2 regions of the Desulfotomaculum sp. genome follow, and region 2 is predicted to be linked to the other one. Evidence: riboswitches for the same ligand, from Rfam matches in the RefSeq annotation. Region 2 holds a riboswitch; the other holds the start of a gene.
The links. Region 2 has a riboswitch for cobalamin ahead of cobT (nicotinate-nucleotide--dimethylbenzimidazole phosphoribosyltransferase). Riboswitches for the same ligand answer to the same signal wherever they lie in the genome.

Region 1 (7,770 bases), on a different contig from region 2:
AATCCCACCCCGACTAGAAAACTGTCCTCTGCCCTCCACCAGATCGACTCTCTCATAACCCAATTCCACCAGGTTCAAGAGCAGCTTTGCCAAATCTACCTGTTGGCCCAAGGATAATTTTACCCTGGCCTGGCGGAAAACCTCCAGTGGCGTCAACCGGCGCAACAAAGCCTCCACCGAGGTAACCACCACCATCGGTTCCCCGTCTGATAGTTTTTCCAAAACCCGTAACCGCTGAGCCAATACCTCGTTGCTATGGGCTAGCACCTGATAAGGCAAAAGCTGCCAAACTGGAAAGGGTTGGACAGAAACCCCAGGCAATAAGGAAACTAAATCATCCAGCACAATGCCCGCTTCCGTCTCACCCGGTGTGACCACTAGGGTCGATCTCCTGGTATGGGAAAGCCCGGCAAATAAATAATTGCGCTGGGAACCAGCCAAGCCAAAAACCATTTGCTGATTTAAGCCCTTCGCCAATCCCTGCAGTAAGTTTTGATATTCAATTGTTAACTCCAACGGCCGTAATAATCCGTTCATTTTATCTCCTGAATCATGCCCCTGGGGGACTATTTTATTTCGGTAACTAAATAAAGTACAGAAAATAGCTTCAGCCCGGCTGGACCTAAGGGGCTCCCTTATTCCACCAGGCAAAAAGATAAACTTTTCCTACTTTCCTATGTTGGCCAATTATACTCCGTCATTATTCCCTCGTCAAGCTGGTTTGTTTACTATAGTATAGTATGAACCAATTCCAGGCGGTATGTACCAGATACGTCACAAACAAAGCTGCCAATAAATTACTCACCGCATAAACCCTCGCCGTCAACAAACCAAATAACCCATGGGCCGCCACCGCCATCCCAGCCGCCCCAACTCCCCTTGCACCCCTGCGTTTCATTTCCACCAAAGCCTCCACCACACCAAAACCGATGTGCGTATAAACCAGAGCTGCCCCCAGCATAACTGCCCCCAGAGTCTTAGCCAATTCCTCCACCAACGGTGTCAAAAAAGCAATCCCCCGCCCACCTAAGGAATTGATTACCCACCCGTTGATTACCCACGAAACTCCGGCGGCTAACAAGGATGCAGCTATGTAATTAAGTGGTGCAATATCTGTCATTGTAGAAGACACCTCTGCTTTTTCCTAGACAGCACGACAATAGCAAAATGGCCCTAGGCCTTATAAGTACATAGGGAAGATACCCCTCCATACTAGCAGGTGCTATCGTTATCCCCCCCACACCAACCCCGCAACCAAACTACTCTACCTGGGAACTTCCCTGTGCCTCCGATTGCTCTTCTTCCTTCTTCTTAGTCTTAGCCTTCTTATTATACCTATTCATAACCACCGAAGTCCCTTCCAATACCCAAACCCTCACCGCCTCAACAGCAGTCTCAATCGCCGGCCCAATGGACTTGGCCTCTTCCTCGCTGATTTTACCCAACACATGACCCACAGCCCCATAGGCAGACCGCCCAATGCCAACCCTCATGCGGGCAAAATCCTGGGTGCCCAATAACTCAATAATATTTTGTAAGCCCCTTTGTCCACCGGCACTACCATTTTTGCGAATACGCAAAGTCCCTGGGGGTAAATCCATATCGTCCACAATAACCAGTAAATCCTCTAGGGCTAGTTTATACCAATTCATCAAGGCAACCACAGACTGGCCGCTTAGATTCATAAAGGTTTGAGGCTTCGCCAGGATGACCTTTTCTGGCCCAATATTAACTTGGCCAAGCAAAGCCTTGTGCTGCTTCTTTTCCGCCCTGACACCCAAACTAGCTGCCAATTCATCAACAACCATAAACCCGATATTATGTCTGGTTTGGGCATATTCTCCACCGGGATTTCCCAAGCCCACAATTAATTTCATTCAACACTTACCTCCCTTATCGAAGGTATTTTACCCCAGCTTTTGTATCAAGGCAATAGAAAGAAGGGTTATCCCGTGTCATTCTAGGGATAACCCATTCCTTTAGCAATTCAATCAAATCGTCTCGTTTATTCCTTTTCAATCGTTTTAGCTTTAGCCTCCTGTTCAGGTTCCGGTGGCACCTCTGGCTGGCCGGCTGGCTCCGGTGCCTTCATGGTGGCTAAACCTACCACGGTTGTGTGTTGATGATCTAAAATCCGAACAGCCGCAGGCACGTTTAACTCACTTACCGAGATGACATCACCAATTTCTAAACCGCTAATATCTACCTTAATTGCTTCCGGTATTTCATTGGGCAGGCATTCAATTTCCGCACTACGCAAATCATGCTGAATTACTCCACCCAATGCGACACCCTTGGGAGTACCTACCAACTGAATGGGAACGACCGTCTTAATTTTGGAGTCTATAGAAACTTGCTGAAAATCCACATGCCTTATCGTGCGATCCACCGGATCCATCTGTAAACTCTTTACCATTACAGTCTGTTTGCCACCGTTTACACTCATATTAATAAGCGTGTTTCGTCCGGTTCCAGAACTAAGAATTTTCTTTAAATCTTTGGCGTCAACGGAAATACTCATGGACCCCATTTCTTTGCCATAAACTACACCGGGAACACCACCGCTTTTTCTAATTTGCTTAGCAATCGATTTTGTATCTGTTTCTCTCACAGTTGCATTTAACCTTGAACCTGTCATAAAATTACCCTCCCAACTAAATATGTCCCTATTATTCCCTATTTTTGGTCATATCAAACAATGCCAGGGCATAAAGATCAATATAATGAGTTTGATGTAAAGGGGGGCCTAATAATGCGCAAGAGCAAAAAATTTATTGGTATGCCGATCATCAGTCTTGCCGAGGGCCAGGAAATGGGTGCAGTCAAGGGGTTAGTTGTAGATCCGTTTCAGCAAAGGATAGCCGCCCTAATTATAGAGCAAAAAGGTTGGTTTAAAGATCAAAAATTTGCTCCTTATGGTAAAGTACGCAGCGTAGGTGCCGATGCCATCACCATTGATCAAGGAGCAATCGTTGAAAAGGGTACCAGCCTGCCAGACATTTTAAAGCTTTACAAAGAAAGAATTAACATCATCGGCAGCAAAGTTATCGCAGAAAATGGTTCCGATCTCGGGGAAGTAGATGAGTTTTATGTTGATGAAATAAGTGGTCAAATCGTTGGCCTGGAGATTAGCGGCAACTTTTTAAACAGCCTATTTAAAGGTAAATCCTTTATGGAAATTGCCTTTGTTAAGACCATTGGTAAAGAATTAGTTGTAACGTCCGTGGATGCCTTAGAAAACTTGGTTAAAGTTGATGGCGGTTTACACGAAACCGTTAAACAGCTCAAAGACAGTACAAATCACATCTGGGAAAGCACGGTACAAAAAACCAAGGAAATTAGTACGTTAACGAAAGAAATAAGCAGCAAAAAGGTGGAGGAAATTGAAAGCAAAACGAAAGATCTCGGAGAAACGCTACGTGAACGGGTTAAGAGAAAAAGTAAAGACGACCCCATCGAAGACGATGTTGTCATTCATGATTTGCCGGCAGGCACCCTAAGATCAGAGGAAGAAGCCTTAAACCGCCAAGAGGTTATCCAGGACGAGGTTGTTATTCAAGATTTACCGCCAGGCTCACTACCACGCCAGACCGAGGAATTAACCCGTGTTGAACAGATAGAAGATCTCGTTGAAATCCATGAATTACCCCCCGGTGCTTTACCCCGCGAAGAAAATCCCAGCGAGGATGAAAGCGGGGATGAACAAGAAGCGATCGAGGAGCCCATCGTACCAGAAGAAAATACAGAGATTAAAAAAGAGTAGTCCTCCGCTTTCTTGCTGTATTTGATAGTTGCAAGGCTAATTAGGTCCCTGGGCCATGAGCCTTGGGCCTAAAAGGTTAAGGGCTGACAGCTAACACGAAAAGGTGTCTGATCTTCAGCGCAAAACTGAAGCTCAGACACCTTTCTTTAGCCCAAGGCAGGTGAATTTATTCGAAGGCAGCATACTATCAATGTATAGACAAACATTGTAGGATACTCTATAATTATTAATCAAATTACCGCAAATGGGGAAGTCCGTGAGAATCGGACACAGTCGCGCTACGGTAACGGAAGGCTGTTTTGGCAAATCCGGAGTCCGAGTACCATGGTAATTTGCTAATTTTTTGTCGCGCAAACAAAAAAGGAGGAATTACTTTGTACACAGGAGCAGCCACTTATGTAGTCGGTTTTCCGAGAATCGGCGAACAGAGAGAACTGAAAAAAGCCCTTGAACATTATTGGGATCAAAAAATCCGTTTTGCAGAGCTTGCCGATCGGGCAAGAAAATTACGTCGAAGACACTGGTTACATCAAAAAGAGGCTGGTATCTCTTTTATTAGCAGCAATGATTTTAGTTTGTATGATAACATGCTCGATACAGCAATGATGTTAAATGCAATACCGGAAAGATTTCGTACCATCCACAACGAACAAGAGCTTTATTTTGCTATGGCCCGCGGAACGAGTAACGCTGTGGCGCTGGAAATGATGAAGTGGTTTAATACCAATTATCACTACATTGTCCCGGAACTTTCCGATACCATGGACTTCTCATTAAATGCAGATAAAATAATCAATGAGTATTTAGAAGCAAAAGAATATGGCATCCGCACAAAAATTAATTTGATCGGACCCATAACCTTTTTATCTCTTTCCAAACGTGTTGATCGTAATCCGGATACCTTGGAACTACTCCAAAGAATTTTGCCTTGTTACGTTTCTCTGCTTAAGAAAATGGCTTTTCTTGATGATGAAGTATACATTCAATTTGACGAACCAATCGTCGTAAAGGATCTGGACAAAAGAATCCTTGAACTGTTTTACTTATCCTATAAAGAATTAGCCAACGTGGATAGCAGGCTTAGACTGATCGTCATGACTTATTTTGATCATGCGGTGGAAGCCGTAAAAACACTGTTTGATATTCCGATTTATGGTATCGGACTGGATTTTCTATACGGACCGGAAAATCTAAAAATTCTGAATTGCCTGAACGGTAAAAAACTAATTGCAGGCATTGTCGACGGAAGAAATATTTGGAGAAATGACTATCGAAGTACCTTGACTTTACTTGAAAATATAGAAAAACATGTAAAAAGGGAAGATATCATCCTTTCCACCACCTGTTCTCTATTACATGTTCCTTATTCTTTGGAACATGAGAACCAGCTAGACAAAGAGATTAAGTCATGGCTGAGTTTTGCCCGGGAAAAACTTGAAGAACTATCGGATCTTGCCAAGTTATTTTTTATTGAAAGGGATTCTGAGGACCACCCATCCATTTTAAAAGATAATCAACGTATATTTATAACAAAACAACAATCACCTAAAGCAATAAACCCTCTGGTTCGAGGGAGAGTATGTTGCATTGAAAAAAAGGAACGAGTAGGCTCTTTTAACGACAGGAATGACATTCAGCGGAGAATACTCAATCTTCCTCTGCTTCCGACAACAACCATTGGAAGTTTTCCTCAAACCAATGAGATTAGGAAACTGAGACGGGATTTTAAAAATAACATTATTTCTCAAGCAGAATATGATAAAGGAATTAAAAAACACATTGATACCTGCATACAATTTCAACTGGATATTGGGCTGGATGTTTTGGTACATGGCGAACCAGAAAGAAATGACATGGTGGAGTACTTTGGTGAACAACTCTTAGGTTTTATTCTCACAAAAAATGGCTGGGTGCAAAGCTATGGCAGCCGTTGTGTAAAACCTCCAATTATCTATGGGGATGTCAGCAGACCAAAACCAATGACCATTCATACAATCCGATATGCCCAAAGCAAAACCAATAAAATTGTCAAGGGAATGTTAACCGGACCTATAACCATTCTTAATGGGTCCTTTTGTCGAAATGATATCGAACGATCTGCTGTCTGTGAACAAATTGCCTTGGCCATTCGGGATGAGATTCATGATCTTCAAAATGCTGGCATCAAGATTATTCAGGTTGACGAAGCCGCACTCAAAGAAGGGTATCCCCTACGAAAAGAAAAAGTTGCTTATTATGAAAATTGGGCTGTTAAATCGTTTAAATTGGCTGTTAGTTCGGCTGCCTTAGAAACGCAGATCCATACCCATATGTGCTCTAGCGATTTCAATGATATTATCCATACCATCGAGAAAATGGATGCCGATGTTATTACCATTGAAACCTCAAGAAGCGGTAATAAACTGTTGGCTGTTTTTTCGGCCCAAGGATATGATAAAGAAATTGGACCCGGCATTTATGATATTCACTCTCCCAGGGTTCCCTCCACAGAGGAACTGGAAGAGAAAATCAGACAATTAATGTGGGTTTTGCCTCCGTCCAAACTGTGGATTAACCCTGACTGCGGCCTCAAAACTCGTAAGTGGGATGAGGTAAGAGAAAGTTTAACGAATATGACCATGGCAGCACATCATATTCGGTCAGGATTACAAATGCTGATGCTTGTTTAACGGACCTTACTTAAAATAAAATTTAATTTAGTAATGATTATATTTAAAAAACAGGTTTCCCCGTCGGGGAAACCTGTTTTTGCTTAAAACTCTTCCATTAACTTTGCCACGGCTGCACTGTGGTGTCCTTCTTCTCTGGCCATCCGTTCAAAGATAAACTTCTTATCCTGTTGTGCTTTAAAAATATCTGCCATCTGATTGTACATTTTAGCTGCGGCATCTTCCCGCTGTATGGCAATGGCTAAAACTTCCTTCGGGGTCATTTCCGGGTTTAATTCGCCGGCTTCCTCAAAGCCATCAAAATAGACTTGTTCATTGATCGGTTCACCGGATTTTAACCAGAGCAGGTAATCTAAATGATCCTTTTCATCCTGAGCTAATTTCTTTAATACCTTCTCGGTTTCTGCCAGCTTTGCCTTGGCTGCCATTGCATTGTAAAATTTATAGCTGCTCTCCTCCGATTTAATGGCTACATCTAAAACGTCATTAATTGTTAATTGCAAAACCATAACCCCCTTTAGTTATTATCTTTACCCCATTGTAAACTATATAGGGGAATTTTTCCATGACAAAATTATTGAATTTTTCTTGCAATAGAATAAATATACCCCTAGCCCATCGGCACCAATTTGATCTGCCCCCAGGCCGCCAGCTTTTCTCCTTTGATGGCTACAGCACCGAATATCCCCTTAACCGAGGCAGCAAAATCCACCGCCCTTTGGACATCCTCTTCGCTTTGCACATAATTGCCCGCCGCAGTGGCCACTGCATCGGCCAGGGTTGTTGAGGCAGATAAAATAATCACTGCATCGGATTTGCCAAAGCTTAGGGAATGACCCACCGTGCCAGAGGAGGTGCAAATCCCCAATGGGGTTTGCCCGGGTTGAATTTCCAGGGCAATTTTATTGCTAAAGGGGGAGGTCCCAGCAAAAACCCCTACCCTTCGTGTAAGGGAGGATTTAATAAAGATATCCCCTCCGTTTTCCACCACGACATCCCGGGAGCGACGGGCCAAGGCTTTCCCCACCACCTGGGAAAATGCACCTGCCACAGCAGCCATGGGGCCAACTCCCGCCAATTGGGCCGCTTTCGCCATATCTACGGCAATCTCCGGGGCCCCTGGCAAAAGGGTGTGAGGTTCCAGTGTGGTTCGAAAAACAGGATCTCCTTTAATATATTCCGCCAAAAGTAAGCGTTGCTCTTTTATTAGTTTTTCCACCCAGCCGATCAACTGGGGGGTAAAACGGTCCCGCCGCACACCTATATCCAGATCTGTCTCTTTAACTCCTACCTGGAAATGGATCAGGTCTCCCTGTCGATGCAACTCACGATAGGTGC
Region 2 (7,770 bases):
AAATTAGCTAAGGAAGAACGGTTGTAGTGCAGTTCCTTACCCTGGAAAAAGATTTTTCCTGAGGTTGGCTTTATAAGTGCAATTAAATGCAGCAGCAAAGTGGATTTTCCTGCACCATTCGTACCTAATAAAGCAATTTTTTTACCCTTTTTAATAGTAATGGAGATATCCTGCAGGGCGATGGTTCCATCGGGATACTGACAACGGAGATTGCATGTTTCCAGAATAATGTCTGTCATTATATAATACTCCCGCCTTTATATGCTACCAATAATAACAGTATTTCAATAAAGCAAATAATCGTAATATTTCTTGTGGAGTAGGTATAATCCCTGGCTAAAACTTGTAAGGAACCATTATACCCCCTTGCTTCCAGGGCTAAGGTAAGTTCCCTGGAGCGGCGGAGAGATTGCAGCAGCAGGCCACTGACCAACATGCTCATGGAATGCAAACCTTTTTTACCAGAGGAATAACCCAACCGGGCGGATTGGGCAAGATATGTTTTTTGCCCGCTGTCCCAGAGTACAAATAAAAAACGATAGATTAATAGCATCAGTTCCAGAAATAACTCTGGGATCCTGAGCTTTCGTAACAGATCAATGATATCCAGCATCGATGTGGTAAGGATTAAAAAAAACAAACAGGAGGAACAGGCCAAGGATTTGGTAAAGACCATAAGGGAAGTATGCAAGCTTTCGGTTGTTATACCTAGGGGGTAACCCAGTAAGCTCCACTGACAAATGACCATATCCGTTGGGTTTATGGTTGTTACAGCAATACTTAAGCTTCCTAAGGAGAGGAAGGTAATGGGCAGTAACAGGAGCTTTAAATAAAAACGCAGAGGCACTTTCCCCATGAAAGTAGTGCCTCCTGCCATTAGAACCAAAACTAGAAAAGATATAATAGCCGAATTCGCTAAGATACAAATAATCATATTGACAATGGCAAAAAATGTTTTTTCCACCGGGTGTACTTGCCCTAAGGGACTGTTATAGGAAAATCGATCAAGCAGCACTTGATTTTTTTGCCGCCTTTCTTTTGCCATTCCAGAAACCGATAATATAACAAATTACTCCGGCACCTATTGCTGCCTGAAGAGCAAAAAGTAAGCTCTCAATTTCCCCACTCGGTGGTTCCCAGAATGGTTCAAACCAGGGTTGGTAGTCCTGATTTACCTGGCTAATCACGGTTTCAATTTGTCCATCGGCACCTTCAAATCCTGCTTCGGGCAAGAAAATAAGGGGTATAATGAGCAATAGGACCACAATACCTAAAAGTACCCAGTTTAAGGACCGATTGGAAGAAGGGTTATTACTTGACGAAATCATAGGGACCGCTCCTTTCGTTTTTGATTAGCCCGGGCAGAAATTCTTCCTTGTAATTGTACAGTAAGCTAAAAACAAATACAGTCAATAATCCTTCTGTTATGGCTAATGGAAGTTGGGTAATACCAAAAATGCTCATGAACTTATAAAAAGAAATTAAATAACCGCCCGTACTGTCGGGGAATGCCAAGGTCAATTGGAGGGAGGTAACCATGTAGGTCGCCATATCACCCAATGAAGCAGCCAAAAACACCGCAACCTTCGCATTCCGCTTCTTTAACAGTTGGTAAATGCCAAAAGATACGAAGGGACCCACAATACCCATGGAAAACACATTGGCACCAAGGGTTGTTATCCCACCGTGGGCCAATAATAAAGCCTGAAATAACAAAACAATACAACCTAGAACACTCATCACGGCGGGACCAAACAAAATGGCACCCAGTCCCACACCGGTGGGGTGAGAACAACTGCCTGTGACCGAAGGGATTTTTAAAGCGGAAAGAACAAACACAAAGGCCCCCGCCAAACCCAGCAGCATTTTTAGATTTGGGTTTGCCTGTAAAGTTTTGCGAATGGAGCGAAGTCCCCAGATAACAAAGGGAGCCGATAGGGCCAACCAGAATAAGCACCAACCGGCAGGTAGAAAACCCTCGGCAATATGCATCGCATAGGCGGCATTAGGAGTAAGGAATAATAAGCAGAAAACGACCCAAAGTGAAGTAACCCGATATTTCATGGTTCTAAGTCCCCCTTTAATACAATTTTCCCAATATTTTGACATATCGCTTGCCTGTTTTAGCACTGGTTTTCTAACTAGTTAAGAAGTTCATAGGCCTGTCGTATATGCTTGATGTAGATTTCCACAATGTTATCAAATTCCAAAAGGCCCTTGAGAAGAGTTGTTACCGGATAGTTTTGAGCCAATTCATTTTGCCAGGCATCTGGCTCAGACCCGGCCAAATCATTGATGGCATGATCACCGGCAATATTCATAAAGGGGACGAGCGTTACCTTTTGAAAATCCTTCCTGGCAAGATCAGCCTTAACATCCGTTAATGAAGGATAACCCTCAATGGTACCAAGGATAACATTTGGATAGGTTTGACGCAGCATATCATTTAGGCAACCGTAGACACTAAAGCTATGATGATCACTGCCATGACCCACCAGTACCAGAGCATGTTGGGGGTCCGCAGGAACCAGATCCTTGATACAGGCCACAACCTCCTGGTAGTCTGTCAGATGATAAAGGAGTGGCGCCCCCAGGGTTAATTGATGAAAACCAAACTTACCTATTTTACTCTGAAACTGCTTGCCGGAAATACCTCGCAGGTGAGACATATTATCTACCACATTGACCAGATCATAGTATTCCATGCCTGGTATGATATGCACGGACTGTACCACTACCCTGGTATAGCCTTCATCCTGCAGCCTAGCCAAAGCAGTAATCGGACTGTCTATCTGGATACCTCTTTTGGCCAATACCCCACGAATACTCTTTGCCGTGTAGGCCCAGCGTAGTTCGATACCGGGGAAAACTACTCTGACTTGATCCTCTAATTTTTTAAATGCAGCGGTTGCTTGATCCACAGTGGTGCCAAAGGTTACCAGTAGAATAGCTTTTTTTTCCATTACAATAACCACCTTTACAAAATAAAAAACCTTAACTAATTAAACGTTAAGGCAAGTCAAAAAAACCAGGATAAACCCCGGTTTAACTGCTTACCTCTCCTCGGGAGGGTCAGTTTTTTTGTTTGGCAGGTCTCCTGACTCAGGCATAAAAATTTGCTTCTACCTTCCCAGTAGTACCAGTGGTGTAAACTGAAACAAACTAGCCATTTACAGTGGCCGGACCGTTCGGGATTTGCACCCGATTCCCTTTTAAGCCCCCATAGGGGGAACCAAACACGAAGTATTAAATTATGGTGCCATCATAACATATATATTCCATTATGTCCATAAAAACCCATGTAAAAAACCGAGTCCTTCTTATGCCATAGAAAATATATATTGTCAGAATCATAAAAAAACGATACAATCCTTTAAAGAGTATAATTTTTCCAGGTGCCCCGGTAGGGGAGAATAGGGAATCGGGTGCAAGTCCCGAACGGTCCCGCCACTGTAAGCGGTAAGCGAATACCCATTTTGCCACTGACCTTGGGTTGGGAAGGCGGGTATCCGGCAATGACCCGCAAGTCAGGAGACCTGCCTGTAAAAATACAAATTCTGAGAATGATGGAAAAGTTCTCGGCCTATTAAGGCTGAGGACTTTTTATTTTTCAGGCAAGTTCACCCTGCCAGCGGCACCAGCAAGGATGACATGGGTAGATGGTTGATGGCTGATGGCTAAAAAAGCCCAAGGCTCATGGCCATTTGAAATAAAGGAGGTAAAAAAATGTCTTTATTAACTGAAACACTTGCCAGGATTCAACTACCGGACCAGACCTGTGAAGAACAGGCCAAACAGAGGTTAGACAGACTGACCAAACCACCTGGCAGCCTGGGCATATTAGAGGAGATCGCCTGGCGGTTGGCTGGTATCCAGCGGTCCCCTCTGCCGAAACTTCCTCTGGAGAAGGTATCACTGGTTTTAGCAGGAGATCACGGGGTAGTGGCAGAAGGGGTCAGTGCCTTTCCTCAGGAAGTAACGCCTCAAATGATCTTCAATTTTCTGCAAGGTGGTGCAGGTATCAATGTACTGGCCCGTCAGGCTGGTGCCAGGGTTGTGGTGGCTGATGTCGGGGTTACCGGACCACCCTTGGCAAGGGAAGGTCTGATTTCCTGTCGCGTAAGATCCGGCACAGATAATTTTGCCATCGGTCCCGCCATGAGCAGGGATGATGCCATTCGATCCATGGAGGCTGGTATCACCCTTCTAAGTCAGCAAGTTAAAAAACGTCCGGCCCTGGTTGGGATTGGTGAGGTGGGCATTGGCAATACCACGCCCAGTGCCGCTATTTTAGCCGCTTTTACAGGCGTGGCCCCGGAGGAAATTACTGGTCGCGGCACAGGTATTGATGATCAACGACTGCAACATAAGATCGCTGTGATTAAGCAAGGGCTGGCGGTAAATCAACCCGATGCCAAGGATGGCCTAGATGTGCTGGCCAAGGTGGGTGGCTTAGAAATAGGTGCTATGGCGGGGGTTATCTTGGGTTGTGCCGCAGAGGGAATTCCGGTCGTGCTGGACGGGTTTATCTCCGGTGCAGCGGCAATGCTAGCCAAATCCCTGGCTCCTCTGAGCCGTAGGTTTATGTTTGCCTCCCATGTATCAGAAGAACCAGGCCACCGTTATATGATGCAGAAGTTAGAATTAAAACCCATTCTGCATATGGAAATGAGATTGGGCGAGGGCACAGGTGCCGCCTTAGCTTTCCCCATTATCGAATCTGCGCTACGTATTATTAACGAAATGGCTACCTTCGCAGAAGCAGGAGTTAGTGAAGGATAGATAGAAAAGGTGAAACCAAACCCTGGCTGCTTTTCCTTGTATTGCCATAAATTTTATACTATAATTTGTTTTACTAACTCTCGTTAAAAAGTATGAATATTCAAACAGGAGCAATCTATGAGAATACCAAGAATTGTTCTGGCCGGAACCCACAGTGGTGTAGGAAAGACTACCCTCACCCTGGGATTACTGTCAGCCTTCCGACGGAGGGGTATTAAGGTACAACCCTTCAAAGTAGGGCCTGATTATATCGATCCCGGCCTCCACAAAGCAGCCGCTGGCGTCACTTCCCATAACCTTGACAGTTGGATGGGCTCACCGGAGAAAGTGCATGAGTTATTTATTAAAAGGGCCAAGGGAATGGATCTTTCCCTGGTGGAAGGCGTCATGGGTTTATTTGACGGGGCCAGAGGGCAAGGGGAAAGGGGCAGTACAGCCCAGGTTGCCAAAATTATTAAGGCCCCGGTGGTTTTGGTTTTTTCAGCCCAGGGGTTGGCCCGCAGTGCTGCGGCCCTAATTAGCGGTTACCAAAATTTTGATCCGAATTTACAGGTCTGTGGCGTTATTGCCAATGGAGTAGGCAGTGAGGGTCATAGACAATTTATTAAACAGGTGTTGGAAGGGGAACTGGGCATTCCTTTACTGGGAGCATTGGTCAAACAAAGGGATATTGTGATGCCCCAGCGTCATTTGGGACTGCTGCCCGCAGCAGAAAATAAGGAATTAAACCAAACCCTAACAGCACTGGCCCAGTTAGTTGAGGAACAAATCGATGTGACACGGCTGCTGACTCTAGCCCAACAGGCATCGGAGCTGACAGATCGTGAAATACTGCCGGTACAACAGTCCTTTAAGGGTGTGAGGTTAGCGGTGGCTAGCGATGAAGCCTTTAATTTTTATTATCAAGACAGTCTTGATTACCTTGTAGAGTTAGGGGCGGAATTAGTATTTTTTAGTCCCCTGAGGGATACCCTGTTGCCACCGGATATAGACGGCATCTATATTGGCGGAGGATTTCCCGAACAATTTTTACCCATGTTAGCCGCTAATCAATTATTAAAGCATGAATTAGTAGAGCGCAGCCGGCAAGCAATGCCCGTTTATGCAGAGTGTGGTGGGTTTATGTATCTGTGTGAAAGCATTACGGATCTAGCCGGCCAAGCCTTTGCCGGGGTAGGACTGGTACCGGCTCGGGTAAAAATGGGACAGCGCCTGGCAGCCCTGGGTTATGTCCAGGCCAAGTTAACAAAAACCTGTTTGTTGGGAGAACCAGATATGACCCTGAAAGGACATGAGTTTCATTGGTCCATTATGGAGGATCTACCTGCCGCATCGAATGTCTATCAGTTAACCGGAGGACGTGGCAAGGAAGGCCGTGGTGAAGGCTATGCCCATAAGGAAATTCTGGCATCCTATGTACACATTCATTTTCGCTATAACCCTGGGGCGGCCCAAAACTTTTTAGCGGCCTGCCAACGATACAGGGTACGGAGAGTAAATCATGGAAGAAAGTAAAAAGGAGTTAAGATCTGGCTTTACCACCGGCACCTGTGCTGCAGCGGCGGCCAAGGCAGCGACAATGGCCCTGGTAAAGGGCATCATTGCCCAAAATGTTTCTGTTTCCCTACCCGGTGGTGGTCAGATCGTAATAGACATTGACCGGGTGGACAAAGAAGATCCGTTCTGTCGTGGTTCCGTGGTGAAGGATGCCGGTGACGATCCAGATGTGACCCACGGCATGACGGTTGTGGCTGAAGTGTCGCTGCAACCCGGAGAAATTCAGATTACCGGCGGCAAGGGTGTAGGAGTCGTTACCAAGCCCGGCCTGTCAGTGCCAGTGGGAGAAGCGGCCATTAACCCGGTACCCCGGCAAATGATTGAACAGGAAGTAAGGGAAGTATTGGGGCCGGATCGGGGAGCAAAGGTTGTCATAGCCGTGCCGGAGGGGGAATCGGTGGCAAATCTAACCATGAATCCCAAACTGGGTATTGTGGGAGGTATTTCCATCCTGGGCACCGGCGGCATTGTCCGGCCCATGTCTGAGGATGCTTACCGACGGTCTTTGGTGCCGCAAATTGATCAGGCCTTGGCCCTGGGACACAGCTTACTGGTACTGACACCGGGTCGTTTAGGGGTAAAAAAGGCAGCAGAGCTTGCACTACCCTCTGAGGCAGTGATCGAAACCAGTAATTTTATCGGCACCATGCTGGAAGAGTGTGCCAAAAGGCCTGTGGAAGGGGTACTTTTACTGGGTCACTTGGGTAAATTAGTCAAGCTAGCCGCGGGAATTTTTCATACCCTGGGCAAGCTTGCCGATGGACGGCGGGAAACCATTGCGGCCCACGCGGCTCTTTTGGGGGCACCCCGCTCGGTCATTGAATTGTTAATGAACATGAATACCGCTGAGGAAGCGGTAACTATCTTAGGTCGCCATGACTTATCCCAGGTCTTTGAAAACTTGGCTGCGGCAGCCAGTCAGAGGGCTGCTGGCTATGTCAGGGAAAAGTTCAAGGTGGGAACGGTCATGTATGCCCTCAGCGGTGAAATTGTGGGCTATGATGAGGGAGCCAGAGAAATTGGGGAGGCACTGGGATGGAAAATATCATCAAAGTAGTTGGTGTGGGTCCCGGTGGACCGGACTACCTTACTGCTGCCGGGGCTGCCGCCATACAACAGGCGGAAGTGGTGGTGGGTGGACGCAGGCTATTGGATCAGTTTGCCCGCCCGGGACAAGAAACCTATGCTCTGGCTGCCAATCTGGATGCTGCCATTGAATTTATACAACAAAACTATAAACACAAGCGGCTGGTGGTGCTGGTATCCGGAGATACAGGAATCTATAGTTTTGCCGCCACCCTGGCAGAAAAGCTGTCGCCTAACTGTTTAGAGTTTATTCCCGGCATTAGCTCTGTACAACTGATGTTTGCCAGGCTAAAAAGTCCCTGGCAGGATGCTGTGGTGCTAAGTCGCCACGGCAGAGAGGACCAT

Region 1: linked by a shared signal. The riboswitch ahead of metE (5-methyltetrahydropteroyltriglutamate--homocysteine S-methyltransferase) and the one ahead of cobT (nicotinate-nucleotide--dimethylbenzimidazole phosphoribosyltransferase) in region 2 are both predicted to bind cobalamin.

What each region holds. Positions count from the first base shown of each region.
Region 1 covers NZ_CEVWQM010000033.1:29,000-36,769, forward strand. Annotated here, with positions in the region: gene mfd (transcription-repair coupling factor) at 1-537, opposite strand, end outside; gene AC1U9Z_RS15990 (hypothetical protein) at 701-1,120, opposite strand; gene pth (aminoacyl-tRNA hydrolase) at 1,260-1,877, opposite strand; gene AC1U9Z_RS16000 (50S ribosomal protein L25) at 2,006-2,638, opposite strand; gene AC1U9Z_RS16005 (PRC-barrel domain-containing protein) at 2,753-3,763, shown strand; cobalamin riboswitch at 3,964-4,097, shown strand; gene metE (5-methyltetrahydropteroyltriglutamate--homocysteine S-methyltransferase) at 4,138-6,432, shown strand; gene AC1U9Z_RS16015 (ferritin family protein) at 6,516-6,935, opposite strand; gene AC1U9Z_RS16020 (UPF0280 family protein) at 7,043-7,770, opposite strand, start outside.
Region 2 covers NZ_CEVWQM010000002.1:98,279-106,048, reverse strand. Annotated here, with positions in the region: gene AC1U9Z_RS01580 (energy-coupling factor ABC transporter ATP-binding protein) at 1-239, opposite strand, end outside; gene cbiQ (cobalt ECF transporter T component CbiQ) at 239-1,045, opposite strand; gene AC1U9Z_RS01570 (energy-coupling factor ABC transporter substrate-binding protein) at 1,005-1,328, opposite strand; gene AC1U9Z_RS01565 (energy-coupling factor ABC transporter permease) at 1,312-2,064, opposite strand; gene AC1U9Z_RS01560 (sirohydrochlorin cobaltochelatase) at 2,142-2,963, opposite strand; cobalamin riboswitch at 3,071-3,252, opposite strand; cobalamin riboswitch at 3,377-3,558, shown strand; gene cobT (nicotinate-nucleotide--dimethylbenzimidazole phosphoribosyltransferase) at 3,727-4,782, shown strand; gene AC1U9Z_RS01550 (cobyrinic acid a,c-diamide synthase CobB) at 4,900-6,297, shown strand; gene cbiD (cobalt-precorrin-5B (C(1))-methyltransferase CbiD) at 6,284-7,396, shown strand; gene cbiE (precorrin-6y C5,15-methyltransferase (decarboxylating) subunit CbiE) at 7,375-7,770, shown strand, end outside.